Regions from separate parts of the Streptomyces sp. NPDC102402 genome, predicted to be linked through region 1. Evidence: riboswitches for the same ligand, from Rfam matches in the RefSeq annotation. Region 1 holds a riboswitch; each other region holds the start of a gene.
The links. Region 1 has a riboswitch for cyclic di-AMP ahead of ACIRJR_RS00735 (transglycosylase SLT domain-containing protein). Riboswitches for the same ligand answer to the same signal wherever they lie in the genome.
Positions count from the first base shown of each region.

Region 2: it holds a riboswitch for cyclic di-AMP, as region 1 does, so the genes downstream of both, ACIRJR_RS01295 (M23 family metallopeptidase) here and ACIRJR_RS00735 (transglycosylase SLT domain-containing protein) in region 1, are expected to answer to the same signal.
Region 3: it holds a riboswitch for cyclic di-AMP, as region 1 does, so the genes downstream of both, ACIRJR_RS25140 (C40 family peptidase) here and ACIRJR_RS00735 (transglycosylase SLT domain-containing protein) in region 1, are expected to answer to the same signal.
Region 4: it holds a riboswitch for cyclic di-AMP, as region 1 does, so the genes downstream of both, ACIRJR_RS35250 (M23 family metallopeptidase) here and ACIRJR_RS00735 (transglycosylase SLT domain-containing protein) in region 1, are expected to answer to the same signal.

Region 1 is NZ_JBIWKR010000001.1:178,999-185,933, reverse strand. It holds gene ACIRJR_RS00755 (NAD(P)/FAD-dependent oxidoreductase) at 1-188, shown strand, start outside; gene ACIRJR_RS00750 (cytochrome P450) at 185-1,408, shown strand; gene ACIRJR_RS00745 (ferredoxin) at 1,461-1,652, shown strand; gene ACIRJR_RS00740 (hypothetical protein) at 2,146-2,376, opposite strand; cyclic di-AMP (ydaO/yuaA leader) riboswitch at 2,733-2,919, shown strand; gene ACIRJR_RS00735 (transglycosylase SLT domain-containing protein) at 2,924-3,781, shown strand; gene ACIRJR_RS00730 (hypothetical protein) at 3,983-4,555, shown strand; gene ACIRJR_RS00725 (SIS domain-containing protein) at 4,623-5,510, opposite strand; gene ACIRJR_RS00720 (MBL fold metallo-hydrolase) at 5,916-6,908, shown strand.
Region 2 is NZ_JBIWKR010000001.1:328,512-335,446, forward strand. It holds gene ACIRJR_RS01280 (GNAT family N-acetyltransferase) at 1-400, opposite strand, end outside; gene ACIRJR_RS01285 (HPr family phosphocarrier protein) at 565-846, shown strand; gene ACIRJR_RS01290 (GntR family transcriptional regulator) at 1,020-1,727, opposite strand; gene ACIRJR_RS01295 (M23 family metallopeptidase) at 1,951-2,745, opposite strand; cyclic di-AMP (ydaO/yuaA leader) riboswitch at 2,758-2,927, opposite strand; gene ACIRJR_RS01300 (M16 family metallopeptidase) at 3,118-4,500, opposite strand; gene ACIRJR_RS01305 (M16 family metallopeptidase) at 4,527-5,888, opposite strand; gene ACIRJR_RS01310 (DNA topoisomerase (ATP-hydrolyzing) subunit A) at 6,134-6,935, shown strand, end outside.
Region 3 is NZ_JBIWKR010000009.1:126,534-133,468, reverse strand. It holds gene ACIRJR_RS25150 (ATP-dependent Clp protease proteolytic subunit) at 26-661, shown strand; gene ACIRJR_RS25145 (hypothetical protein) at 669-977, shown strand; cyclic di-AMP (ydaO/yuaA leader) riboswitch at 1,344-1,516, shown strand; gene ACIRJR_RS25140 (C40 family peptidase) at 1,520-1,990, shown strand; gene ACIRJR_RS25135 (LysE family translocator) at 2,009-2,638, opposite strand; gene ACIRJR_RS25130 (LysR family transcriptional regulator) at 2,711-3,625, shown strand; gene ACIRJR_RS25125 (ATP-binding protein) at 3,645-4,076, opposite strand; gene ACIRJR_RS25120 (helix-turn-helix domain-containing protein) at 4,306-5,259, shown strand; gene ACIRJR_RS25115 (DUF397 domain-containing protein) at 5,196-5,402, shown strand; gene ACIRJR_RS25110 (8-amino-7-oxononanoate synthase) at 5,395-6,543, opposite strand; gene bioB (biotin synthase BioB) at 6,688-6,935, shown strand, end outside.
Region 4 is NZ_JBIWKR010000024.1:18,604-25,538, reverse strand. It holds gene ACIRJR_RS35280 (hypothetical protein) at 1-99, opposite strand, end outside; gene ACIRJR_RS35275 (FAD-binding oxidoreductase) at 312-1,697, opposite strand; gene ACIRJR_RS35270 (hypothetical protein) at 1,908-2,198, opposite strand; tRNA gene ACIRJR_RS35265 (tRNA-Met) at 2,459-2,532, shown strand; gene ACIRJR_RS35260 (MerR family transcriptional regulator) at 2,648-3,394, shown strand; gene ACIRJR_RS35255 (PP2C family protein-serine/threonine phosphatase) at 3,526-4,683, shown strand; cyclic di-AMP (ydaO/yuaA leader) riboswitch at 4,916-5,068, shown strand; gene ACIRJR_RS35250 (M23 family metallopeptidase) at 5,080-6,120, shown strand; gene ACIRJR_RS35245 (aldo/keto reductase) at 6,332-6,935, shown strand, end outside.

The sequences.
Region 1 (6,935 bases):
GCGGCCGCTTCGTCGCCCGCTACGCACGCGACGGCCGGGTCACCGGAGTCCTCGGCTGGAACATGCCCGGACAGGCCCGGCTCCGCCGTCCCGAGATCGGCGGCCCCGCCCTGTCCCCCCGAACCGTCCGCGCCGTGACGCGGTCGACGCGACGTCAGCCACCGCACGACGAAGTGAGGAAGCGATGACCAGCTCGGTACGTCCGGAAGAGGCGCACGCGCCCTCGGCCGAGGAGTTCCCGATGCCCCGGGCGGCGGGGTGCCCGTTCGACCCACCGCCCGCCCTGAAGGCCGAGCAGGAGCAGGGGCCGCTACGGAAGGTCCGCCTGTGGGACGGGACCACGCCCTGGCTGGTGACCCGTTACGCCGATCAGCGAACCCTCCTCGCCGACCCCAGGATCAGCGCCGACGTGACCCGCCCCGGCTATCCCAGTCCGGCGCCGGTGAGGGGGTCGAGCTTCAGCTTCATCCTGATGGACGACCCCGAACACGCCCGGCAGCGAAGGATGGTGACGGCCCCCTTCACCATCAGGCGGGTGGAGGCCCTGCGCCCCGTCGTCCAGGAGATCGTGGACGGACTGATCGACGAGATGCTGTCCGGCCCCGCGCGGACCGACCTCGTCCAGGCGTTCGCCCTCCCGGTCCCCTCGCTCGTGATCTGCGCACTGCTCGGAGTGCCGTACGCCGACCACGACTTCTTCCAGAGGAACAGCAAGACCCTGATCAGCCGCAGCGCCGCGCCCGAGGAGCGGGGTGCCGCGCACGGCAACCTGATCGGGTATCTGGACGAGCTGATGGGCGACAAGATCGCCCGTCCCGCGGACGACCTCCTGTCCGGCCTCGGTACGCGCGTCGAGGCGGGGGAACTGTCCCGCCGGGAAGCCGCCGAGATGGGCGTACTCCTGCTGCTCGCCGGGCACGAGACCACCGCCAACATGATCGCTCTGGGCACCCTCGCCCTCCTGGAGCACCCTGATCAGCTCGCTCTGCTCCGCGACACCGAGGACCCCAAGGCGGTCTCCGGCGCCGTCGAGGAACTGCTGCGCTACCTCAACATCACCCATGGGGGCCGCCGGCGTGTGGCCCTGGAGGACATCGAGATCGCCGGCGGGGTCATTCGCGCGGGGGAGGGGATCATCGTGCCCAACGACATCGGCAACCGTGACCCCGAGGTCTTCGCCGACCCCGACCGGCTCGACCTCCGGCGCGACGCCCGACGCCACGTCGCCTTCGGTTTCGGCGTGCACCAGTGCCTCGGCCAGCCGCTGGCCCGCATGGAGCTGCAGGTCGTCTACAGCACCCTCTACCGGCGCATCCCCACCCTGCGCCTGGACACGGGCCTGGAGCAGCTGTCGTTCAAGCACGACGGATCCGTCTACGGCGTCCACGAACTGCCCGTGGCCTGGTGACCCCCTCACCCCGACCCTGCCCCACCGCGACACCGACGACGAAGGAGTGCTCATGAAGGTGACCCTCGACCAGGACAGGTGCGTGGCGTCCGGACAGTGCGTGGTCGCCGCCGCCGACGTGTTCGACCAGGACGACGACGGCATCGCGGTACTGCTCGACCCGGCGCCGTCGTCGGCGCGCGCCGACGACGTCCAGCAGGCCGCGGCGGTCTGCCCGGCCCTCGCCATCACGGTCCAGGACTGACACGACCGAGGCCGGGGAGGGCCGTGGCGCACAGCCCTGCCCCGGCGGGGCCGCCGGGGGAGGGGCGGCCTCCCGCTCTGTCTCCCCGGCGGGCCGCTACGGGGACGGGGCGGATATCGCTCGTGGAGCCCCGCCCCCGGGGGCGCGGTGTGCGCGCCGTGGCCCCGAGCGGTGTGCCCGTTCCGTGACTCCGACCGGTAGCGCCCTCCGGCGCCGGGGAGCAACGCAGCCCGCGGGTTGGTCATCCCGAGTCCGCCCGCCGGATCACCCATCTGGAGGCGGCGCCGGACACGGCGCTGGACCTGCTGCGCGCCACGGCCGCCACGACGCACCGTCCGGGGCCTGACGGGCGAAGGGCGCTCAGGGATCCGCCGCACCTGCCCCCCTCGGCGGCGGTCGGCCCGGTGGCCGGGCGGGCGCCTCGGTGTCCCGCCGCGGCCGCCCGTTCCTGCCCTGCTCCCCACCCTGCCCCGTCCGCCCCGCCCCGTGCCGCTCAGTGCGGCCTCCAGCTGAGCTTGCCGCCCCCCACCCAGCGGACGGAGGCCGGGTCATCGAGGTCGTGGACCGGAACGCCGGCCGCTGCGGCGGCCAGCAGGACGTCGGTCACGGCGGTGGCGCGCCCGATCACCTCTCCGTCGATCTCCACGACGCGGAAGGGCGGGTCCCCCGGCTGGACCGGCAGGACGGTGATGCGGGGAGCGGCGGCGTAGGGATTTTCCGTCATAGGCGGATCGGTTCCACACCAACACTCCAGATATGCCGGAGTGGTCCACTGTGGCTCATATGCCCGATTTGGAATGTTTTTAGAAATTAATCCCGTAATCCATAAAAGGCCATTTCGTGCGACCTGGCCCCCTTCGCGCGGGCGCAAATCGCCCGAATCGGACTCCGTGACCAGGGTCACCTCCTGCGTCCCGGACGCGGGTTCGCGGCGGCCGGTTCCCTTCTGCGCCAAGAGAAATGGATGGCGCCGTGTGGGGTGGATTACATGAATTCCCGTGAATTGATCTTGCGGATGAATTGTGATCACCGCGCCAGGCTTGTTCCTTTCCCTATTTCTCGCCTACGGTCACCATCACTCCGGGCGGAACGCCGAATCCTGCCGCCGCCTGGTTACCCGACCACTTCTCGTACGGCAGGAGCGGGGGACCCAAGTAAGCGCCGATCCGGTAACCCGGAGCGGCTCGGGGTGAAGTCGCATCCCTATGCGGCCGGGCATCTCCAGCTCGAACCCGACAGCTCACTTCGCAGGCGACGGAGAGGAATTCAGCATGCCCGAAAACGGTAAGCACCGTCGTTCCAGGACCAGTTCGCTGACCCGCGGCATCATCGCCGTGAGCACGGGCGGAGCCGCACTGGCCCTTCCCCTGATCGGTGCCACCGGTGCCTTCGCCGCCCCGGCCCAGCCGGTGGCCGTGGAAAAGGCCGCAACCTCTACTGCTGTGTCCGGCAAGGGAATTGCCGCGCAGAAGTCGAAGTCCGCCACCTATTCCGTGGCCGTGGGCGACACCCTCGCCAAGATCGCTCGCGAGCATTCCGTGAGCGGTGGCTGGAAGGCCCTGTACGACGGCAACAAGAAGGTCGTCGGCGGAAACCCGGACCTGATTCACCCCGGTCTGAAGATCACCCTTCACGTCAAGAGTGAGAAGAAGTCCGCGGACAAGGCCGAGAAGGCTGAATCCAAGGCGTCCGACCGTGCCGAGAAGAGCTCCGACCGCGCCGACCGTTCGGAGCGCACGAGCACCTCGATCGCCGCTGAGGGTGCGCCCGCAGCGGAGGCCGCTCCCGCGGCCGAGTCGACCTCGTACACGAACGACCTCGACGGCTGGATCAAGGAGTCGCTGGCCGTCATGGCCGAGCACGGCATCCCCGGCACCTACGAGGGCATCCACCGCAACATCATCCGCGAGTCCGCGGGTGACCCCCAGGCCATCAACAACTGGGACATCAACGCGATCAACGGTGTTCCGTCGAAGGGTCTCCTGCAGGTCATCGACCCGACCTTCCAGGCCTACCACGTGCCCGGCACGTCGATGGACAGCTACGACCCGGTCGCCAACATCACGGCCGCGTGCAACTACGCCGCGGACCGGTACGGCTCGATCGACAACGTCTTCGGGGCCTACTGAGCCCTCACGGACGCGGGACCTCTGACAGACGGCATGTGACAGAGGGACAGAGCAGTACTGACGGGTGGTGCGGGTTCGGCGGAACCCACACCACCCGTCAGTCGTGTCCGGAGCCACCGCAGGGCGGCGCCGCCCGCGCGACAGGCCGGTCAAGACCGGGGTGACTGGTCTCGTACAGGTTCGTCGTCCATACTGCCCGCCGTGGAGCAGCGCATAGATTCGAACACTCAGCCCGAGTTCGCCGCAGGGACAGACCCGGCGTACATCCCCGGCCTGACGGCCCCTGCCCCCGCGCGGACGGAGGCGGAAGCGGAAGCGGAGAAGGCGGAGCCCGAGGGGCCCGAGGAGGGCCGGGGCGCCGACGTCGGCGCCCCGCTCGTCAAGGACGCGGCAGAGGAGGCGGTGGACGATTCCACGGCTGCCGACGCCGGGACCCCGGACGCCGAGGAGGTCCAGGACGCCGGAGCGGTGCGCGAGGACGCCGGCGACGAGGACGGACCCGTCTTCGAAGTCAGTGACCGCCGTGGATCCATCAGGGTGGACGCCGAGGGTGTCCGCTTCCGGCTCGACGACCAGGAGGCGGAGTTCGACTGGTCCGAGATCGGCGCGGTCGAGGTCAAGACCGGCCGCTTCGGGCGCCGGTTCACCGTGACCGTCCACCTGTCGAGCCGCCGGTGGTTCAACGCCGAGGTCGAGGCCGGGGCCAGGAGTGAGCTGAAGGGGTGGACGGCGGAGCTCGACGAGGCGTTGGACGCCTACTTCGAAGAGGCCTGACCTCCGCGTCCACGGCCGAGCACCGGGCCGCCCGCCGGCCCGGTGCTCGGCATGCCATGAGGTGGGCTCAGGCTCCGGCGCCGAGCACCACGGACCGCGTCAGGTGGCGCGGCAGGTCCGGATCGAGACCGCGGGCGGCCGCGCGGGCGATCGCCAGCCGCTGGACCCGGACCAGGTCGGCCAGCGGGTCCAGTCCGCTCTCCACCCAGCGGGCCCCGGTCGCAAGCACCTGCTCCCGGAGCCCCTCCGGAGCGGTGCCGAACATCCAGGTCGCGGTACCGGCCGTGGCGATGCTGATGGGGCCGTGGCGGTACTCCATCGCCGGGTACGACTCCGTCCAGGAGAGCGACGCCTCCTTCATCTTCAGCGCCGCCTCATTGGCGAGCCCGACCGTCCAGCCGCGCCCCAGGAAGCTGAACTGGGTGCACTCCAGCAGCCCGTCGGGCAGCGGTTCCGCGAGGGCCGCCTCCGCGTCCCGTACGACGTCCTCCGTGTGCAGCCCGAGATGGGCGCGGAACAGGGTCAGCGCGGTGGTCGCGAACCGCGTCTGGACCACGGACCGTTCGTCGGCGAAATCGAGGACCACCACCTCGTCCGCGGCGCCCATCACGGGGGTCAGCGGGTCGGCGGTCACGGCGACGCTGCGGGTCGTGCCGCGCAGCCGCTCCAGCAGGCCGAGGACCTCGGTCGTGGTTCCCGAACGTGTCAGGGCCACCACGCGGTCGTACGCGCGCCCGACGGGGAACTCCGAGGCGGCGTAAGCGTCCGACTCGCCCTGCCCGGAGGCCTCGCGGAGCGAGGCGTACGCCTGCGCCATGTAGTACGACGTTCCGCAGCCGACGACGGCGATGCGCTCACCGGTGGCGGGCAGGACCGCCTTCCGGTCGGCAGCGATCTCCGCGGCGCGGCGCCAGCACTCGGGCTGGCCGGCTGTCTCGGTCTCGACATGGGACATGTCCGCACTCCGCTTCCGCTGCTGCTCGCGCCTGATGAGGTGGGCCAAGTGAAATCGTCACCCACTTGTTCAATTTTGCATGTTACAGGGGTCTATCGAGCAGGAACAAGCAAATGGCGTGCGACTTCGCGATTCATGCAGCGTCGGTTTTCGGCCATGCTCGGTGGGTAGTCGGCTCAATCCGGTTCTGTCGCCCGGGTGTGGGTATCCGTCGCGCGTGTCGATCCGAGTGGTCGTTATCCCGCACATCGGGTGGAAAATCCCCTGTGAAGCCGATCTGGGGCGACCCCGGACGGTCACCGGCCGACGGCCGACGGTCAGTGGGAGCGGTGATTTCACGTCATCGGATCGACGCGTTGGCCGACTTCGAACGCGCGGCCGGATCGAGGTCGGCATAATCGCCCCATGTCGATCACGGGTGGGGACGTCGTTGACCTCGGCCGGGGCCTGTACGCCTGGCTGCCGCCGAAGCGTGGCTGGGGCCTGGCCAACTGCGGCCTTCTCGTGTCGCCGCGCGGCGCGCTGTGGATCGACACCCCGTACGACCCCCTGCTGGCCGGACAGTTCCTCGTGGAGAGCCAGAAGCGGCTGCCCGACGGCGCCGGAATCGACCGGATCATCGTCACGCACGCCAACGGTGACCACTTCTGGGGCGCCGGGGTGCTCCCGGACGCGGAGATCATCGTGACCCGGGAGGCCCGGGAGCACATCCACTACGACCCCACCCCGCAGCAGCAGCACGCCCTGGTGGCCGGAAGTGATCCGTCCACTCCCCTCGGGGCCTACCTCTCCCGCCACTTCGGTGTCTTCGACTGGTCGGCGACCGATGCCGTACGGCCGACGACGTACTTCACCGGAGAGCTCGAACTGACCCTCGGAAAGCACACGGTCCAGGTGTCGTCCCTTCCTCCGGCGCACACGGCGGGGGACCTGATCGTGCATCTGCCCGCGCACCGCACGGTGTTCAGCGGTGACGTCATCTTCTCCTCCACCCCGCGGCAGCCCGGGGACCACCCGGTGCACTGGGCCGGCCCCCTGAGCAATGTGATCGACGCCTGCGAACGGGTCCTGGCCACCGGGGCCGAGGTGATCGTGCCCGGCCACGGACCCGTCCTGGGCCCGGCCGGAGTCCGGGAGCACATGGGTTACCTCGCGTACGTACGCGAACGCGCCCACGCCCTCCACGAGGCGGGGGTGCCCGCGACCGAGGCCGCCCGCCGGGTGATCGCCGAAGGCCGCTACCCGGACCTCGGCCTCCCGGAGAGGCTCGTGGTGACCATCGGAAGTGAATACCGGCACCTGGACGGATCCGAACTCCCCGGGGTCCTCGAGGTGATGGCCGACGTCGCCGCCGTCGCCCACGAGACCGGCACGGCGTGTACCGGCGAGCCGGCATGACGGCCGGCCGGCACGACGGCGGCGCGG
Region 2 (6,935 bases), 150 kb from region 1:
GGGCCGACGCGACGCCGCGGCCCTGGTGGGCGTCCTGGACGAGGAAGGCGACCTCGGCCTCGTCCGCCGGCGCCGAGGCGGGCCGGCCCCGCCCGTCGATCCGGTCGAAGCGCACGGTGGCGATGAACTCGCCGCCGATCGTGACGGCCAGCCCCACCCGGTCGACGTAGTCGTGATGGGTGAAGCGGTGCACGTCCCGGGCGGAGAGACGCGGATACGGGGCGAAGAAGCGGTAGTACTTCGACTCGTCCGACACCTGCTCGTAGAAACTGACCAGCCGGTCGGCGTCGTCCGTGGTGATGGGCCTGACGCGCGCGGTGCCACCGTCGCGGAGCACCACGTCCGCCTCCCAGTGGTCGGGGTACGCGTGGTGCGGACTCTGCTCCACAGTGGGCTCCATGGGCAAAGCCTACGACCCGGCGCACCGGTCGCGGCGGGTTGACGGCGGAGGCACGCTGAGGGAGCCGGCGGCCGGTGGGCGGCCGGTGCCGACGCCGGGCACAGCAGTGCGCACCACATGAGAGACTGGTCTAGACAACCCATTGATACGTGAAGGGCAGAACCATGGCTGAGCGCCGCGTCAACGTCGGTTGGGCCGAGGGCCTGCACGCCCGCCCCGCTTCCATCTTCGTCCGTGCCGCCACGGCCTCCGGCGTCCCCGTGACGATCGCCAAGGCGGACGGCAACCCCGTGAACGCCGCCTCCATGCTCGCGGTGCTCGGCCTGGGCGCCCAGGGCGGCGAGGAGATCGTCCTCGCGTCCGAGGCGGACAACGCCGAGGCCGCCCTGGACCGTCTGGCGAAGCTGGTCGCCGAAGGACTCGAGGAGCTTCCGGAGACCGTCTGATTCCGGCCGTTCCGAACCGGATTCCTCTCTGCGGAAAAGCCGCGGCACCCCCGACCGGGAGCCGCGGCTTTCCTGTTTCCGGAACACGAACGGCCACGGTCCCGGAATTTCCGAATCAGGGCAGCAGAAAGAAAGCCCTCCGATAATTACCTTCTTTGTATACGGCGCAATTGTTAATGACGGACTCCCGCGATGTTTACGGGGTGTTGCGAAGTCCTCACCCGGGCCGCGCCGCCCCCCGTGTGCCCCGGCCGGTCCGTGCGGCGCAGCCGGTGGGCCGCGGTCACGCGTTCGGCGTGCTGCGCGGCGAGCGCCCGGGCCCGCTCGGCGTCGCGGCGCGCCACGGCGTCGACGAGAGCGCCGTGCTCCGCCCAGGAGTCCGCGGGACGGGCCGGCTGCTCGACGGCGTACATCCAGGTGATCTTGTGCCGGAGCTGGGTGAGCAGCGCGATGAGGGCAGGGCTGCCCGAGGCCTGGGCCAGCGTCTCGTGGAACCAGCCGCCCAGGGAGCGCAGGTCCTCCCCCTCGCCCCTGCGTACCCGCTCCTGCCCCAGCCTGACCAGGCCGCGGAGCACCTTGAGGTGTGCCTCGCTACGGCGCTGCGCCGCGCGTGCGGCCCCCAGCGGTTCCAGCAGCATCCGGATCTCCAGGAGGTCGGCGGCCTCCTGTTCCGTGGGCTCGGCGACACAGGCGCCTGCGTGGCGGCGGGTGACGACGAACCCCTCGGACTCCAGGGTGCGCAACGCCTCTCGCACGGGGACGCGGGAGACGCCGTAGCGACGCGCGAGCACCTCTTCGGTGAGGCGGCTGCCGCGCTCGAAGACACCGGAGACGATGTCGTCACGGATTGCCGTGCATACCGAATGCGCGGGAATGCGCATGTCCGAACCTCCGCCTTAATCCCCGCGAAACGCGGCTGATCGACGCCTGTTCTGTGACTCTATTGCAACCGGCGGGAATTTCCGATGGCGGGGTGGAATCCATGGATATCTTTTGGCCAGGGAGCAGTTCCGCGAGGGGTCTCGCCGTGCCTCTGTCCGGAGGCACGGCGAAGGCCCCGGCGGTGCCGGGGCCTTCGTCGGAGCGATCTCGTGCGGTGTGGGGTCAGACCTGGACGCCGTGGGCGCGGAGGTAGGCGACGGGGTCCATGTCCGAGCCGTACTCGGGGGTGGTCCGGGCCTCGAAGTGCAGGTGCGGCCCGGTGGAGTTGCCGGTCGAGCCGGAGATGCCGATCTGCTCGCCCGAGCCGACGCTCTGGCCGACGGAGACGCCGATCGAGGAGAGGTGGCCGTACTGGGTGTACGTGCCGTCCTTCATCCTGAGCACGATGTTGTTGCCGTACGCGCCGCCCCAGCCCGCCTCGACGACCGTGCCGGCGCCGACCGCGACGACGGAGGTGCCGGACGCCGCCTGGAAGTCCACGCCGGAGTGGGTGCCGGAGGACCAGAGCGCGCCGCCGGACTTGTAGCCGGTGGTCACGTGCGAGCCGGCGACCGGGAGGTGGAAGGCGTTCAGCCGGGCGCGCTCGGCGGCGCGTGCGGCGCGCGCCTTCTCCTCGCGGGCCTCCTTGGCGCGGGCTTCGGCCTTGCGCTTCGCCTCGGCCTCGGCCTTCGCCTTGGCCTTCGCGGCGGCCTTCGCCTTGGCGACGACCTCGGCCTGGTGCGCCTGCGCCGCGGCCTGGGCGTCGATCTGGGCGGCGAGGTCGGTGTCGAGGGCGACGGTCTGCGTCAGGCCGGTGGAGGAGGCGGTGGCGGCCTCGGAGTCCGCGGCGAGGGCCGGGGACGCGGTGGCGCCGATGACACCGGCGGTGGCCAGGGCGGCGATGCCCGCGACCTCGGCGCTCTTTCGCGTCAGGCGGCTCGGGGCACGGTGCTTCCCGGTGGCACGGATGAACGCCATGGAGGGGCTGGTCCTTTCCTTCCTTCTCGCCTACCGGGTTAGCTGACGGGTTCGGAGCAGGAAGGTCTCCTACGGGCCCCTGAGCCCCGTGTGAGGGTGCAGGGATCCGATTCACCCCAGGGACTTCGTGGGTCCCCGGCTCCCCAGGCTCGCGCCTGACGGGGACTCGGCGATGACTGCCCGGCGCCACGGATGCGGCATTCGTCTGGCGGACAGCCGGGCCGACGCTAGAACGGGCCGCTTTGCCCCGCCAAACGGAACGGGTCTTTTGTCGCACATCCCACAGGATGAACCTGTATTTTCCGCTTAAAACAGACAAAAGGCGGGACCCCGGCGAGAGCGCCCCGCCGGGGTCCCTGATGTGCCGTCATGTCAGCCGGTGACGACCGACACCTCACCGATGCCGAGCGCCTTCACGGGCTCCGCGATCTGTGCGGCGTCCCCGACCAGGACGGTGACCAGCCGGTCCACCGGGAAGGCGTTGACCACGGCGGCGGTCGCCTCGACCGTGCCGGTCCCGGCCAGGCGCGCGTACAGCTCGGCCTGGTAGTCGTCCGGCAGGTGCTGCTCCACCTGGTCGGCCAGCGTGCCCGCGACCGAGGCCGCCGTCTCGTACTTCAGCGGGGCGACACCCACGAGGTTCTGCACAGCGGTCTCGCGCTCGGCGTCGGTGAGCCCTTCGGCCGCCAGGGTGCGCAGGACCTTCCAGAGATCCTCGAGCGCGGGCCCGGTGGACTCCGTGTCGACGGAGCCGCTGATGGCGAGCATCGCTGCACCGGCCGCTCCGGCGGGGGAAGCCGGCGCCGTCGAGCGCAGCACCTGCCCGAAGGCCCGGACGCCGTAGGTGTAGCCCTTCTCCTCACGCAGCACACGGTCGAGGCGCGAGGTGAGCGTGCCTCCCAGGCAGTACGTGCCGAGGACCTGCGCGGGCCACACGCTGTCGTGCCGGTCCGCGCCGATCCGGCCGATCAGCAGCTGCGTCTGTACGGCTCCGGGGCGGTCGACGATGACCACACGGCCGGTGTCGTCGGCGGTGATCGGGGGCACCGGGCGCGTCCGGCCGGCGTTGCCCGACCAGTCCCCGACGGTGTCGGCGAGCAGCGCGTCCAGGTCCACGTCGGTGAGATCGCCGACGACGACCGCCGTCGCCGTGGACGGCCGGACGTGGGCGTCGTAGAAGGCGCGCACGGCCGCGGCGTCGATCCGCCGGACGGTCTCCTCGGTGCCCTGGCGCGGACGCGACATCCGCGCCGTGGCGGGGAAGAGCTCCTTGGACAGCTGCTTGGCGGCCCGCCGGGCGGGGTTGGCCTGCTCGTGCGGGATCTCGTCGAGGCGGTTGACGACCAGGCGCTCCACCTCGTTCTCCGCGAAGGCCGGAGCCCGCAGGGCCTCGGCGACCAGGCCGAGGGCCTTGGCGAGCCGGGAGACCGGGACCTCCAGGGAGACGCGGACCCCCGGGTGGTCCGCGTGGGCGTCCAGCGTGGCGCCGCAGCGCTCCAGCTCCGCGGCGAACTCCTCCGCGGAGTGCTTGTCCGTGCCCTCGGACAGCGCACGCGACATGATCGTCGCCACACCGTCCAGCCCCTCGGGCTCGGCGTCCAGCGGCGCGTCGAGGAAGATCTCCACGGCGACGACCTGCTGGCCGGGGCGGTGGCAGCGCAGCACGGTCAGCCCGTTGGGCAGGGCGCCTCGCTCCGGCGCGGGGAAGGCCCAGGGCCTGGCCTCGCCGGCGGTCGGCTGCGGGTGGTACTCCATCGCTACTCCAGTCACGGCGGCGTCGGTCACTTGTCGGCCCCCTCGTGCGCGTCGGTGCCGTCCGTCTCGTCGGCCTCGTCAGCCGGTTCGACCGGCTCGTACACCAGGACCGCACGGTTGTCGGGGCGCAGATGTGCCCGGGCCGCGGCCTTGACCTCGTCGGCCGTCACGTCCAGCACCCGGCCCACGGCGGTCAGGGCGAGCTGCGGGTCACCGAACAGGACGGCGTACCTGCACAGTTCGTCGGCGCGGCCGGCCACCGTGCCGAGCCGGTCCAGCCATTCACGCTCCAACTGCGCCTGGGCGCGTTCCATTTCCTCGGGAGTCGGGCCCTCCTCGGCGAAGCGGGCCAGCTCCTCGTCGACGGCCGACTCGATCTGCGGCACCTCGACACCACCGGACGTCTTGACGTCCAGCCAGCCCAGGGAGGGCGCTCCGGCCAGCCTGAGCAGCCCGAAGCCCGCGGCCACCGCCGTGCGGTCGCGGCGGACCAGGCGGTTGTGCAGACGGGACGACTCGCCGCCGCCGAGCACGGTCAGAGCGAGGTCCGCGGCGTCGCACTCACGCGTGCCGTCGTGCGGCAGCCGGTAGGCGGCCATCAGCGCACGCGCGGGGACCTCCTCCTGGACGACCTCGCGCAGCTGCTCGCCGATGACGTCCGGCAGAGTGCCGTCGCGCGGGGGCTGCTTGCCGTCGTGCGAGGGGATGGAGCCGAAGTACTTCTCGATCCAGGCGAGCGTCTGCTCCGGGTCGATGTCCCCCACGACCGAGAGCACCGCGTTGTTCGGCGCGTAGTACGTGCGGAAGAACGCCTGCGCGTCGTCCAGGGTCGCCGCGTCCAGGTCGGCCATCGAGCCGATCGGCGTGTGGTGGTACGGGTGGCCCTCCGGGTAGGCGAGGGCGGTGAGCCTCTCGAAGGCCGTGCCGTACGGGACGTTGTCGTAGCGCTGGCGGCGCTCGTTCTTCACGACGTCCCGCTGGTTCTCCATGGACTCCTCGTCGAGCGCGGCGAGCAGCGAGCCCATCCGGTCGGCCTCGAGCCACAGGGCCAGCTCCAGCTGGTGCGTGGGCATCGTCTCGAAGTAGTTGGTGCGTTCGAAGCTGGTCGTGCCGTTCAGGGAACCGCCGGCCCCCTGCACCAGCTCGAAGTGCCCGTTCCCCTTGACCTGGCCCGACCCCTGGAACATCAGGTGTTCGAAGAGGTGCGCGAGACCCGTGCGGCCCTTGACCTCGTGACGGGAACCGACGTCGTACCAGAGGCAGACCGCGGCGACGGGGGTCAGATGGTCCTCGGAGAGCACCACGCGCAGGCCGTTGGCCAGGCGGTGCTCGGTCGCCGTCAAGCCGCCGGAACCGGCCTGGGCTGTGGCCGTGTGACCCATGGGCATGTACGTCCCTTCGATCGGTACAGGATTTCCTGCCGGACCTGCCACTCTAAGCAAGCGCACGGGCACCTGGCGAAGTTCCCCCGGGGTGAATGTTGTCGTAGATGCTGCCGTAAACGGCGGTTCCGTGGGCGCCCCGGGACCGCTTCGGACGGGTCGAGGTCGGCGTTGTCGGTACGGCGGTCCACAATGGTCGGCGTCAGAACCTGAGGTTGCCCGACAGAATCTGTGAAGGAGTCGCAGCCGCGATGGCCCGCCGCAGCACGAAAACCCCGCCGCCGGACGACTTCGAGGAGAAGATCCTCGACATCGACGTCGTCGACGAAATGCAGGGCTCCTTCCTCGAGTACGCGTACTCGGTGATCTACTCCAGGGCGCTGCCCGACGCCCGCGACGGCATGAAGCCCGTGCACCGCCGCATCGTGTCCCAGATGCACGAGATGGGGCTCCGCCCCGACCGCGGCTACGTGAAGTGCGCACGGGTCGTCGGCGAGGTGATGGGCAAACTGCACCCGCACGGCGACGCGTCGATCTACGACGCACTGGTGCGCATGGCACAGCCGTTCTCGATGCGCCTGCCCCTCGTCGACGGGCACGGCAACTTCGGCTCCCTGGGCAACGACGACCCGCCGGCCGCCATGCGGTACACCGAGTGCCGGATGGCCGACGCCACGTCCCTGATGACGGAGTCGATCGACGAGGACACCGTCGACTACCAGTCGAACTACGACGGCCAGGAGCAGGAGCCGGTCGTCCTCCCGGCGGCGTACCCGAACCTCCTGGTCAACGGTGCTTCCGGGATCGCGGTCGGCATGGCGACCAACATGCCCCCGCACAATCTCGGCGAGGTCATCGCCGCCGCCCGCCACCTGATCCGGCACCCGGGCGCGGACCTCGAGACGCTGATGCGCTTCGTGCCGGGACCCGACCTGCCGACCGGTGGCAGGATCGTCGGCCTCGGCGGCATCAAGGACGCCTATGCCTCCGGACGCGGAACGTTCAAGATCCGCGCCACGGTCGCCATAGAGAACGTCACGGCACGCCGCAAGG
Region 3 (6,935 bases), on a different contig from region 1:
GGGGATTCCGAGGAGAGGCATCATCATGTTCCGTCCCGCCGCCCGCCACGTTCTGCCCGAGTTCACCGAGCGCACCGCATACGGGTCCCGGAGCATGGACCCGTATGCGAAGCTGCTGTCGGAGCGGATCGTCTTTCTCGGCACGCCCGTCGACGACACCGCGGCGACGGATCTCATCGCGCAGTTCATGTATCTGGAGCACGCGGACCCCGACCGGTCCCTGTCCCTCTACATCAACTCGCCCGGCGGCTCCTTCAACGCCATGACGGCGATCTACGACACCATGCACTTCCTCGCCTGCGAGGTGGAGACCTTCTGCCTCGGCCAGGCGGGTTCCAGTGCCGCGGTGCTGCTCGCGGCCGGCGCACCGGGACGCCGACATGCCCTGCCGGGCGCCCGGGTAGTCATTCAGCAACCCGTCCTGGACAAGCCGGTGCGGGGCCAGCTCTCCGATCTCGACATCCAGGCCGCCGAGTTGCTGCGCGAGCGTGAGTTGCTCACGGCCATGCTGGCCCGTCACACGGGGCGTTCCGCGGGGCAGATCAGCGCCGACATCGAACGGGACACCATCCTCGACGCCCAGGCCGCCCTGGCGTACGGGCTGGTGGACCACGTCGTGGAGAACCGCACACCGTCCCAGCCGCCGCATCCCGCGAGGTGAACGCCCGATGCTCCCACCCCGGTTCCCGCCGCTTCCCGCACTGACCCGCGCCGAGGCCGAGTTCATCGACTGCTACCTGGAAGTGCTCGACCAGCTCGGCCGCATCAATCCCGCCCGGGGCGGCGACACCTACGGAGCCCTCCGCGCGGCCCAGGCTCTCGCGTCCAGGGCAACCGCCCTCCGCGAGGCACTCGTGCTGATGCACGAGCGGGGTGAGTCGCAGATCCACGCGGACACCCTGGCCCGGGCTCTGCGGCTGCTGGACGGGGAGCGCCGCGCGGGCCGGGTCGCCGTGCCTCCCGCCCCGTCGAGTTGAGCGGTCCGGTCACCCGATCCGGCGAGCGGGCCGGCTCCTTCGGTGCCCTTTCCCGACACGCCCGGTCGGCCGATGAGTTTTCCTCGCTCGTTCGGCGTAGAAGCTCCCCCTCCCGAGGGACAGTCCAACTTGCGCAAAGGGCGCGGACGCTGAACGGAATCCACTGTTCCGCTGCTGGTGCGCGGCTGGTCCGGTGCGGCCGCCGGGAGGCCGGACGAGCCGCGTCCACCCGTTCGGATCAGTGGTGACGACTTTCACATGTCGCCACTTCAGGGAGGAAATCCGGCAGTCCTTGCGTAAAGATCCCTGGGACGACAAGCCCCCGCCACCGCGGCGGGGCGGTCCGGGCGGACGCCGAGTCCTGCCGCTGTCCGGATGCCTGGTCGACAGAAGTGGATCGGCAGGAGTGGAGGACCCGAGCACAACGGGCCGCCCGGACATCCGGACGGCCCTCGGGGTGAAGCCGCTTCGCGCGGCCGGGCAACTTCGCCAGCCCGAACCCGACAGGTCATCCTTCACAGGCGGCTGACGAAGGGTTGCGCATGACTGCGCAGGTTCATGTCCCGTCTCTGTTCGCCCGGGTCGGAACGGCCTCGGCTCTGACTTTCGCCGTAGGGACCACCATGCTGGCCCCCGGCTTCGTGAACGACGCCGAGGCCGCCGCCCACTCGGCGACGGCGCTCAAGGTCGCCGCGTCGAAGAAGGGGGCGCCCTACAGATGGGGCGCCACAGGCCCTCACCGGTTCGACTGTTCCGGGCTCACGCTCTACTCGTTCAAGAAAGCGGGCAAGAAGCTACCCCGCACGGCCCAGCAGCAGTACAACAAGACCCGCCATATTTCCAGGTCGCAGCGGAAACGCGGCGACCTGGTCTTCTTCCACGCGGGCCGCAGCGTGTACCACGTCGGCATCTACGCCGGCAGCGGAAAGATCTGGCACTCGCCGAAGACCGGAGCCGTGGTCCGGCTGGAGAGGATCTGGTCCGGCAACGTCTGGTACGGGAGGGTCCACTGACCTTCCTCCCCACCTGGTTCAGCGCAGCAGGGGCCCCGTCACCAGCACGAGTCCCAGCGCGGTGAGCGCCGTGCCGCTGCCGCCCTCGATCGCACGGGCGGTACGCGGCCGGCGCAGCCACCGGCCCAGCCGGTCCACCAGGAGGGCCACGGCCGGGAACCAGACGAGCGCGAGCAGGACGACCACCGAGGCGAGCAGCAGGGTCCTGGGCAGGGGCGGCTGCCCGTCGGGGACGAACTGGGGCAGCAGACTCAGGAAGAGGACGGGCGCCTTCGGGTTCAGTGCGTTGGTCAGGAACCCCTGGCGCAGCGAACGCCGGAGCCCCGAAGGCGCCCTGCTCCCGGTCTCCGCCGCGGCCGTGGCCCGCCACCGCATCGCGTACAGGCCGCTGAGGCCGAGGTAGAGCACGTACGCGCCGCCGAGCAGCTGAACGGTGCGGAAGAGGACGGGCATCGTCACGAGCACGGCCGCGAGCCCGGCGACGGCCAGCGCGGTGTGCACCAGGAGCCCTCCCGCCACTCCCACGGCGGTGGCCAGCCCGGATCTCCGGGATGCGAGCGCGTTGCGTACGACCACGGTGAAGTCGGCCCCTGGCAGTGCCACCATTCCCGCGGCCACGGCGACGAAGGCGAGCAGTTGTGCGTCCATGGCTCCACCCTGACCGCATCCGCCCTTTAACGTGTACTTGCAATCTTCTGGGTCTGCCAAAAGGAACGCTTAATGTACGACCCGACACGGCTGGCCGCGCTGGTGGCGGTGGCGGAGGCCGGCTCGATCACGAAGGCCGCCGCACGGCTCGGTTACACCGCTCCCGCCCTCTCGCAGCAGCTGGCCAAACTCGAGCGGGAGGCGGGAGCGGCCCTCCTCGTCCGCCACCATCGCGGGGCCCGGCTGACGGCCGCCGGCGAGCTGCTGGCGGGGCGCGCCCGGCGTGTGCTGGACGAGATGGACCAGGCGCGGCACGAGCTGGCCCGGCTCGCGGGGCTCTCGGGCGGCCGACTGCGCGTCGGCACGTTCGTGACAGCGGGGATCCACCTGCTGCCTCCGGTGCTCACCGCGTTCCGGCGCGCTCACCCCGACGTGGAACTGGCCGTGACGGACTACGAGCCGCCCGCCGGGGTCGCCGCCGTGGCGGCGGGCGAGGTGGACCTGGCGCTGACCCATGCCTACGAACCCGCGGCCGCCGATCCGATGCCGGCGGGGGTGTCCGCCGAACCACTCCTCGTCGAGCAACTGGTACTGGTCACCGCCCCCGGGCAGATGCTGTCCGAAGGCAGCGGTCCGCTGCCCGTCGCGGGGCTCGCGGGCCGCCCGCTGATCAGCAGCGCACCTGAGCACCCGCCGCGGCGCGGGGTGGAGCGTGCGCTGGCCGAGGCGGGGGCCACCCCCGCCGTGGTGTGCGAGTCGCCCGGCTACGCCCTGGTGTGCGCCCTGGTCAGTGCGGGCCTCGGCGTGGCGGTGGTCCCTGAGATGGTGGCCGCGATGTCACCGGCCCCTCTCGCGGTGCGGCGCCTGGAACCGGCCGCCTTCCGGCGGACGATCTCCGTGGTGCACCGGGGGGACCGGAACACCCCGGCCGCGGAGACACTGAGGGCGTTGCTGCGCAGCGGGTTCGGCCGGGCCTCCGCTCCGTGAGCGTGCCTGCTCGGCCCTCTCAGGTCTGTACGGGAACCGGCCAGGGAAGAGCGATCGACACGGTCTTGCCACCGTCCGGGGTGGGGCTGACGCCGAGCCGGCCGCCGTACTCCTTCACCAGGGCCCGGATGATCACCATGCCGCGGCCGTTGTCCTGCCGGACGGCGGCGGGCAGCCGCTGGGGCCAGCGCGGGTGGCTGTCCGTCACCCCGAGGAAGAACTCGACGTCACGGTCGAGACGCAGGTCCACGGTGAAGGTGGGCGACTGCCCGAAGGTGTGCTGGACGGCGTTGGTGGCCAGCTCCGAGACGACCAGCCGGATGGTGTCCGCCGTGTCGTCGTCCTCGGCCAGGCCCCATTCGGCGAGTACGCGGGCCACATATCTGCGGGCCTCGGAAACCGAGGCCGGATCGCTCGGCAGAGTGACGGTTGCTTCCTGATGGTCTGCCATGGCGACGCCGTCCCTTCCCGCCCTGACCGGCCCACGGCCGGCCTGGATTGTGCTTCGCGCCAGACTGCCACCGATGACGCCCTTCATGACGGCGATCCACCAAGATATGCATATATCTGTCGCTCATTACGGTGAACTCCCCCCGCTGATCCTCGTACGAGCGCGACACTGGCCCCTTTCCGAGCCGGACCCGCCGGGGCGGCTCTCCGCACAACGGGAGGAGGCCGCGATGCGGAACGGGCCGGCGGTACGCCGCCGCAAGCTCGGTGAGGAGCTGCGCAGCCTGCGCCACACCTCGGGGTTCACGAGCCGGGAAGCCGCCGGGATGCTGGGCTGGCACCAGTCGAAGGTGAGCCGGATCGAGACGGGGGCGAGCGGGGTGACACCTCGTGACGTGACCCGGCTGCTGGACGCGTACGGCGTGGACGACAGGCAGTTGCGCTCCCTGCTCCAGGCCCTGGCGGGCTCCGCCGGCGGCGGCGGAACCGGATGGTGGCACGCCTACCGAGGGCTGATTCCGCCCCAGTACCGCGACTTCATCAGCCTGGAGTCCCAGGCCGATGCCGCCCGCACGCTCGAGACATCGGTGGTCCCTGGGCTGCTGCAGACCGCCGACTACGCGCGGGCGGTGACCATGTCCTCGCTGGACGGGCTGCCGCCGGCACAGCTCGATTCGCTGGTGGAGGTCAGGCTCGCCCGGCAGAGCGTCCTCCAGGCGCCCCGGCCGCTGCGGCTCAGCGTCGTGCTCGACGAGGCCGTGCTGCGGCGGGAGGTCGGCGGCCCTCGGGTCATGGAGGAACAGCTGCACCACCTGGCCCAGGCAGCTCAGCTCCCCCAGGTGACGCTCCAGTTACTGCCCTTCGACGCAGGCAGCTATATCGGGCTCACCGGACCTTTCGTAATCTTCTCCTTTCCGAACACTTCTGATCTGGATGTGGTCGTTCTTGACCATCTGACGAGTAGCCTCTATCTGGAGCGGAGAGAAGACCTTGAGGCGTACAGCTCGGCCTTCCGCACGATGCAGGCTCACGCGCTGTCGCCGGAGCGTTCGCTGGACCTCATCGCCGCAGTAGGAAGCGGCGGTCAGACGGAACCTTCAGACTGCCCGAGGGGGGCACGATGTCCGACCGTTTCGCACAGCCCGCACCCAGGTGGCGGCGCAGCAGCCGCAGCACCGGGATGAACAACTGCGTGGAGACCGCACGGCTCGGCGACGACGGGCTCGCCGTACGGGACTCCAAGGACACGGACCTGCCGCCGCTCCGCTTCTCGACCGCGGCATGGACGGGCTTCGTCGCGGGACTCCACGGACTCCCGGTCAGCTGACCGGGAGAGGGGCATGCGCGACGAGTGCCCCCACGGCGGCCCCGATCTGTTCCCCCGTCAGGTCCGCCCTTGCGGTCAGTCTCAGCCGCGAGATCCCGTCCGGCACCGACGGCGGCCGGAAGCACCCCACCGCGACACCGGCCGCCCGGCACTCCGCCGCCCAGCGCACCGCCGACTCCGCCGAGGGCGCGCGGACGGACACGACGGCGGCGTCGGGGCGTACGGCCGTCAGACCTGCGGCGGTCAGCCGGCCGTGGAGTTCGACGGCGACCGCCCCGGCCCTGGCCGCGCGCGCCGGCTCGCGGCGCAGCAGCCGCAGAGCACCCAGGGCGCCGCCGACGGCCGCCGGAGCGAGGCCGGTGTCGAAGATGAAGGTGCGGGCCGTGTTGACCAGGTGGCGGATGACCCGGGCAGGGCCGAGCACCGCTCCGCCCTGACTGCCGAGCGACTTGGAGAGGGTGAGCGTAGCGACGATCCCCTCTCCACCCGCGAGCCCGGCGGCCGCGAGCGCACCGCGCCCGCCGTCCCCCAGGACACCCAGCCCGTGCGCGTCGTCCACGAGGAGGGCCGCGCCCGCGTCGCGGCAGGCCGCGGCCAGTGCGGCCAGCGGGGCGGCGTCACCGTCCACCGAGAAGACGGAGTCGGTCACCGCCAGTGCCCGCCCGCCGTGCGCCTGGAGCGCCGCGCGCACCGCCTCGGGGTCCGCGTGCGGCATGACGGCGGTGGTGCCCCGGGAGAGTCGGCAGCCGTCGACGATCGAGGCGTGGTTGCCCGCGTCGGAAAGGATCAGCGAATCGCGCCCGGTGAGTGCCGTGAGCGCGGCGAGATTGGCCGCGTAGCCGGAGGAGAACACCAGGGCGGCCTCGAATCCGCAGAAGGCGGCCAGTTCGTGTTCGAGTTCGGCGTGCAGCGCGGTGGACCCGGTGACCAGCCGCGAGCCGGTGGCGCCCGCGCCCCAGATCCGTGCCGCCTCGGCCGCCGCCGTGGTGACCTCGGGGTGCCGGCTGAGACCCAGGTAGTCGTTGCTCGCGAGGTCCAGCACTTCCGTCCCGGCGGGCCGAGGACGCAGCGTCCGGACGAGTCCGGCGTCGGCACGGCGCCGGGCCTCGTCGTCGATCCAGTCGAACGGGGCGTAGGACATGGGCGGGTCCCTTTTTGTAGGCAGCTCACAGACCCTAACCGGGTGCGCAACAGGCCAGGGTGTGGCAATACACACAGCATCGACCTGCTCTCCTGTCCGGTTCCTCCTTGGCCGATGGCGGTGCCGTACGTCAGGATCAAGGCCATGGACCTGCTGAACACGCTGGTGGACAAGGGGCTGCGGCGCGAACTGCCGACCCGTGAAGAAGCGCTCGCCGTGCTGGCGACCTCCGACGACGAACTGCTCGACGTGGTGGCTGCGGCCGGAAAGGTGCGCCGCGAGTGGTTCGGCCGGCGCGTCAAGCTCAACTACCTGGTGAACCTGAAGTCCGGACTCTGCCCCGAGGACTGCTCGTACTGCTCGCAGCGGCTCGGCTCCAAGGCCGAGATCCT
Region 4 (6,935 bases), on a different contig from region 1:
GCCCGCGTACTGGGGCGTGGGCAGCGGGTCCGTGGTGCCCGTGTCGATGGCAGTGCTGTCGGAGCGCCGCTGGATCGTGCGGGCAGGCATGTCGGTCATGTCAGGTGTCCCCTGTACGTAGGTGTGTCGAGAGCCCCGTGACCCAGCCGCTGCGGTGAAGAATGCCGGACCGGTCCCGACCGGCAGGGCTACGAGGTGCCGCCACCGGTGCCGCGCCGCTCCGGGGGCGTCCGGATCATCGTGCGGTGCATGTGCAGACTGTAACCCTCCCGGCACGGCTTTCCCCCGGTATTGCGAGTCCGGCGTGACGGTCAGTGCGGCGACGCGGGCTCGATGTTCTGGTTTGCGTGGAAGAGGTTGTGCGGGTCGTAGGCCCGCTTGACCTCGGCGAGCCGGTCGTAATGGCCGCGGTAGGTGCCCCGGACCCGGTCCTGGGACTCGCCCGCGCCGAGGAAGTTAACGTAGGCGCCGCCCATGGAGTACGGGTGCAGCGCCTCCCAGTAGCCGACGGCCCACTCCCGTATCGCCGCCGCGTTGGCGGGGTCGGGGTCGATGCCGCCGATCACACCGGACCAGACGGCGTCGCGGTACGCCCAGGCGGTGTCGTCGGGGCCGACCCGGCCCGCGACCCCGTCGACCGGGTAGAGGTGCATGGTCGACAGGTCGGTGGGCCGGTTCTCCGCGAAGGCCGCGTGCACGTCGACGGCGTCGTCGGTGATCCGGTCGAAGAAGTCCCCGCGCCAGTACCACTGGAGACCGGCCGGGATCAGCTCGTCGAACATGGCCTGGAGGGCGGGGTAGGGCATCTCCGCCGTGAAGTGGAATGCGGGCGGGCCCGGTTCGTTCACCACGGTGAGGGTCTCCCCGAGAGCGGCCGGTGCCGCGGTCGAGGACCAGACGACCCCGCACATCTTCTGCCCGTGGATCTCCTCGGGGAAGGGCGGGGCGGGCGGGACGGACAGCGAGGCGAAGAAGCCGTACAGGTCGTCGGGTGCCTGCGGCAGGAAGTCCCGGTACCAGCGCAGCACGTCGGGGAAGAGCTCCAGCGGCCACACGGTGACACCGGCCCCCACCGTGTCCACGGGGTGCAGCTCGAAGTCGAAGGACGTGACGATGCCGAAGTTTCCGCCACCGCCGCGCAGCGCCCAGAACAGGTCGGGGTTCTCGCTCGGGTTCGTGGCGACGAAGCTGCCGTCCGCGAGGACCACGTCGGCGGAGACCAGATTGTCCACCGTGAGGCCGTACCTGCGGGTGAGGTAGCCGTGGCCGCCGCCGAGCGTGAGCCCGCCGATGCCCGTGGTGGACATGATCCCCGCCGGGGTGGCGAGTCCGAACGCGTGGGTGGCGTGGTCGAAGTCGCCGAGAGTCGCCCCGCCGTCGGCCTGGGCGGTCTGGACCGCCGGGTCGACCCGGACGCCGCGCATGGGCGAGAGGTCGATCGTGACGGCGTCGTCGGCGAGACAGAGGCCGGGGCCGCTGTGCCCGCCGCCGCGGACGGCCACGTCCAGGCCGTTCTCACGGACGAAGTCGACGGCGGCCATGACGTCCGCGGTGTCGTGGCACCTGACCACGGCGGCCGGTTTCTTGTCGATCATGGCGTTGTAGACCGTCCGGGCCTGCCCGTACGCGGGGTCGTCCGGGCCGATGACGGGGCCACGCAGCGCGGTTCGCATCGTTTCGAGGAGGGTGCCGTCCATGGTCGTCTCCTAGCGCGTTGCGCCCGGCCTCCCCTGGGCTCCATCACATCGGGTGAGGCTGCTGGGCCGACGCCGGCACCGGGGATGCCGCGCAGACGGGACCGAACACCGAAAAGCTTGCCCATCCAGCGTCCCGCCGCTCCGGTGACCGCGCAATCGCGGGGCCGTGCCCCCGGCCCCGGTCGCCGGAGCCTTCGGCACGGCGGTGGTTCATCCCTGACGCACGGCCGGGACGTCGCCCTCCGGAGCCGCGGGAACGTCGCCCTCCGGAGCCGCCGGAACGAATCCCGCCGGAGCCGCCGGAACCGGTTCCGCCGGGTTCCCGCGCAGATGCACCATGAGTCCGATGAAGCCGGCGGCGAATCCGCTGAACAGGCCCGATATCCCGTGGTTCAGCGCGTTGGTCGAGGCGCTGTCGGGCACACCGATGACCAGGTAGTTGACGGCGGCGCTGATCACCGAGCCGAACACGGCCCCGGCCAGTCCGCTGACGAGGGACACGCGCAGAGGCGACGGCGCGGCCGGGGACATCGGGGCAGGTCTGTGCGGTGTGGACATGACGGGAGGCCCTCCAGACAGGCGGAACACAAGATCGGGGGGTGCGGCAGCACCCTTGCGCATGTCGTCATACCTGGCAACCTCCCTCTCCACGGCGGGTGTTGGATAGTTCGCGCCGTGGGTGACGAGGGGCCGGCGGTGAGGCGGCGGCGAAAAGTGGTCGAGGCGCCCTCCCGGATGGCGTAGAGTTGCAATCACAACGACGCGGGGTGGAGCAGCTCGGTAGCTCGCTGGGCTCATAACCCAGAGGTCGCAGGTTCAAATCCTGTCCCCGCTACTGAAAGACAGAGGCCCGGATCCTTCCAAGGATCCGGGCCTCTGTCGTATGCCGTCCCGTGGCCGCCGACACCGGGCTTGACCTTGACGCTACGGAAAGACCTAGCGTTTCCGGCATGGAGTGGTCCATCCAGGAAATCGCCAGGCGAGCCGGCACCACGAGCCGGACGCTCCGGCACTACGGAGACATCGGTCTCCTGGCGCCGAGCCGCACAGGAGCCAACGGCTACCGCTACTACGACCAGGGCGCGCTGGTCCGGCTCCAGCGCATCCTGCTGCTGCGGGAGCTCGGTCTCCCGCTGCCCGCGATCAAGGACGTGCTGGAGGGGCAGCGGGACACCTCAGCGGCGCTCCGGACGCATCTGCGCCTGCTGGAGCAGGAGCGGGAGCGCATCGGGCGGCAGATCGCCTCGGTGCGGACCACTCTCCACAGGACCGCGCAAGGGGAGGAACTCATGGCCGGGGAAGTGCTGGACGGCTTCGATCACACGGAGTACGAGCAGGAGGTCACCGAGCGCTGGGGCCGGGAGGCCTACGAGCGGGGCAGCCGGTGGTGGAGCGGGCTGGGCGAGGAGGAACGCGTCCGCTTCCAGGGCGCGCACGAGGCCATCGCCCGGGACTACGGCGAGGCGAGGGCCGCGGGCCTCGAGCCCGGCAGCGAGCAGGTGCAGGACATCGCCCGGCGGCACTGCGCCTGGCTGTCGGTGACCACGGAGATCACGCGCGCGTACGTGACCGGACTCGGGGAGATGTATGTCGCCGATCCCCGCTTCGGGAGGAACTACGATCGCTACGGGGACGGAACTGCCGTCTTCGTACGGGATGCACTGACGATCCACGCGCAGCACCGGCTCTCCGGCTGACCCCCGGAAGGCGGGGCTCCGGCGTTCCTCCCTTCGGCCGATGACGAGCCGCCGCTCGGCGCGGCTCCGGGCGGACCGGGTGCGGCGCGGTACCGTCCGCAGCCGTGGGTGGACCGGGCGGGAGTGCACACGTGGGGAAGCGGGACGGGCGGCGACGGGGCGTTGCCGGGAACTCCCGTTCCCGGCGGCTCGTGCGTGCGCTGCCCGCGCTGATGGTCTGTGTCGGGGTGGCCGTCGACGTCTGGACCCCGGCCGAGGTCAGCGCCGTGCCGCTCTTCGCCGCCGCCTCGCTGATGGCCGCCCCGTTCTTCTCGCTCGCCGGCACCGTCCGCATCGGGGTCGCCACGCTCCTCGTCGTGTTCGCCATCCGGGTCTCGGACGGCGTGCTCTTCAGGGTCGTGCCGGTCACCGACCTGCTCACGCTGCTCACCGTCGTCGCCCTGTCCCTCGTCATCAACCGGGTCGTGCGACGCGGTAACGAGCAGTTGGCCTCGGCCAGGGTCATCGCGGAGACCGCGATGCGCGCGGTGCTCCCGGTGCCGGACCCGCGGATCGGCGGGCTGCAGGTCGCGGCACGGTACGAGGCCGCCCAGGCGGACGAGTTCGTCGGCGGGGACCTCTTCGCGGTCGCGGACACGCCCTACGGGGTGAGGCTGGTGGTGGGGGACGTACGGGGCAAGGGGCTGGACGCGGTGTCGGCCGTGGCCGTCGTGATCGGGGCGTTCCGGGAGGCCGCCGAACAGGAGCTGTCGCTGGAGGGCGTGGTCCAGCGGCTGGAGCGGGCGCTGGCCCGGGAGACCACGCGGCGGGGCGGGCTCGACTCCATGGAGGGGTTCGTCACCGCCGTCCTCGCGGAGATCCCTGCCGGTTCGGACACCCTGCGGGTCATCAACCGCGGCCATCCGGAGCCGATCGTCCTGCACGCCGACGGGGCGCTCGACGTGCTGGCGCCGACGGAGCCCGCCCTGCCGCTCGGGATGGGGCTGGGCGCGTGGCCGGACCGCTCGGACGAGTGGGCGCTGCCCGCCGGTTCGACCTTCCTGGCGTTCACCGACGGCCTCTCCGAGGCACGGGACGAGAAGGGGGTCTTCTACGACCCGGCGGCCCGGCTGCGCGGCCGGCTCTTCCCGGGGCCCGAGGAACTGCTGTCCGCGCTCACCGACGACGTACGCCTGCACACCGGTGGCCGGTCGACGGACGACTTGGCGCTCCTCGCGGTCGGCCGCCCTTCGCGGGGGCAGCAGGAGCGGCGGACGACGGTGAAGATCGTGGGGAGGGACAGTGACTGACCGTGGCGACAGTCGGTAGTCGAAAGACCTCGCTCCGCATAACATTTGACGCAACGTCAGAAAATGGCGGCTGGATGAGGGGCGCTCAACTCGCCCGTTTGGGACCGTTTGACCCCTGAAAGTCCAGGCCAGAGTCGTGAACGATCTGTTGGAACAGCTTGGAATCGGACCCGGGTGTCTATTAACGTTCGATAACGCAGCGCGGTTGTACCCGCCGTCGCAAGAGACGGCACCGTGCGCAGCGCCGAATTCCGCAAGGGAACCGGGGAACCACCTACATGGGGTGAATCGGGCACCTGTGTCCCGCAAGGGACGAAGGGGCCCGTAGGAGACCTTCCTGCTCCGAACCCGTCAGCTAACCCGGTAGGCGAGAAGGAAGGAAAGGAGTGCGCCCACGTGGCGTCCAATCAGCCTGCCCCCGAGGCCCCGTCATCCTTCAGGACCGGAGGCTTCGGTGATGAGGACAGGACATGGGAGGAATGGAACCCCACCGAGGAGTCCATCCGTCCCGTACGCGGCCGGCATCGCGTAGCCAAGCAGCGCGGTCTCGCCCGTAGCTCCACCGTCCTCGGCGTCGGCGTCATCGCGGCCGTCGGCGCGGGTGGCATGGCCACGGCGCAGAGCAAGCCGCCGGTCTCCATCTCTCTTCCCGATTCCATCGCGGACAACCTCCCCGACGCCAAGTCCCTACCCGGCGTGGGTGCCTTCATGTCCGGCGACTCCGACGCCGACCACGAGACGGTCGCCGCGTCGTCCCCGCTCACCACGGCGGGCATCACCGCCGCCGAGGCCGAGCAGGGCGCCACCGACGCGGGCGAGGCGCTGCGCGCCCGCATCCTCCAGCAGGCCGAGCAGCAGCAGGCCGGAGCCGCTGCCGAGGCCAAGGCGGCCGAGGAGAAGGCGGCGGCGGAAGAGGCCGCGGCCCAGGCGGCCAAGCAGCAGAGCGACGCCGAGGCCGAAGCCGCCGCGAAGAAGAAGGCGGCGGAGGAAGCGGCGAAGAAGAAGGCGGAGGCCGAGCGCCTCGCCAAGCTCGCCGCCAGCTACGCCGTCCCGACCTCCTCGTACACGATCACCTCGACCTTCGGGCAGGCCGGTTCGATGTGGTCCTCCGGCCACCACACCGGGCTGGACTTCGCGGCTCCGACCGGCACGCCGGTCAAGGCCGTGCACGGCGGCACGGTGAAGTCGGCGGGCTGGTCCGGCTCGTACGGCTACCGCACGGTCCTGGAGCTCGACGACGGCACGGAGGTCTGGTACTGCCACCAGTCCTCGATGGACGTCACCGCCGGGCAGAAGGTCACCACCGGCGAGACCATCGGCCGCGTCGGTGCCACCGGCAACGTGACCGGCCCCCACCTCCACCTGGAGATCCACACCGCGGACGGCACGGGTATCGACCCGATGAGCTGGCTGCGCGGCAAGGGCCTCTCGATCTGAGGCCAGGCGCCCTGGACGGCGCACCTCGACCCCGGCGGCCCTGACGCACGACCCCCCGACGTCAGGGCCGTCGGTCTGTCCGGAGCCGTCGGCGTCCGGGGGCCGGGGCAGGGGGTGGGCATCCGGGCTGGGGGCGGGTGTCCGGGGCGCGGGCGTGCGGGCGCGGCCCGCGAAACGGAATAGCCGCCTCAGGCGACTGGTTGATCACGATATGACTTCTCTGCGCCCGCTCGGTTCCTCGAGCCTCCAGGTCTTCCCCCTCGCTCTCGGGGGCAACGTCTTCGGCTGGACGGCCGACGAGGACCGGACCTTCGCCGTCCTCGACGCGTACGTGGCGGCCGGCGGCAACTTCATCGACACCGCCGACTCCTACTCCGCCTGGATCCCGGGCAACGAGGGCGGTGAGTCGGAGACCCTCATCGGCAGGTGGCTGGCGGCCCGTTCCCGCCGCGACGATGTCGTCATCGCCACCAAGGTCGGCGCCCACCCGGCGTACAAGGGGCTCTCGCCCACCACGATCAAGGCGGCGGCCGAGGCCTCGCTGCGCAGGCTCGGCACCGATCACATCGACCTCTACTACACGCACTTCGACGACGAGACGGTCCCCGTCGAGGAGATCGTCACCGCCCTCGACCAGCTGGTGAAGGCCGGTACGGTACGGGAGATCGCGGCTTCTAACATCAGCCCCGAGCGGCTCAGGGCGTCCCTCGACTTCTCCGAGCGCGAGGGTCTCGCCCGTTACGTGGCCCTGCAGCCGCACTACAACCTCGTCTCCCGCGACACCTATGAGGGCGCGCTCCAGGACACGGCGGCCG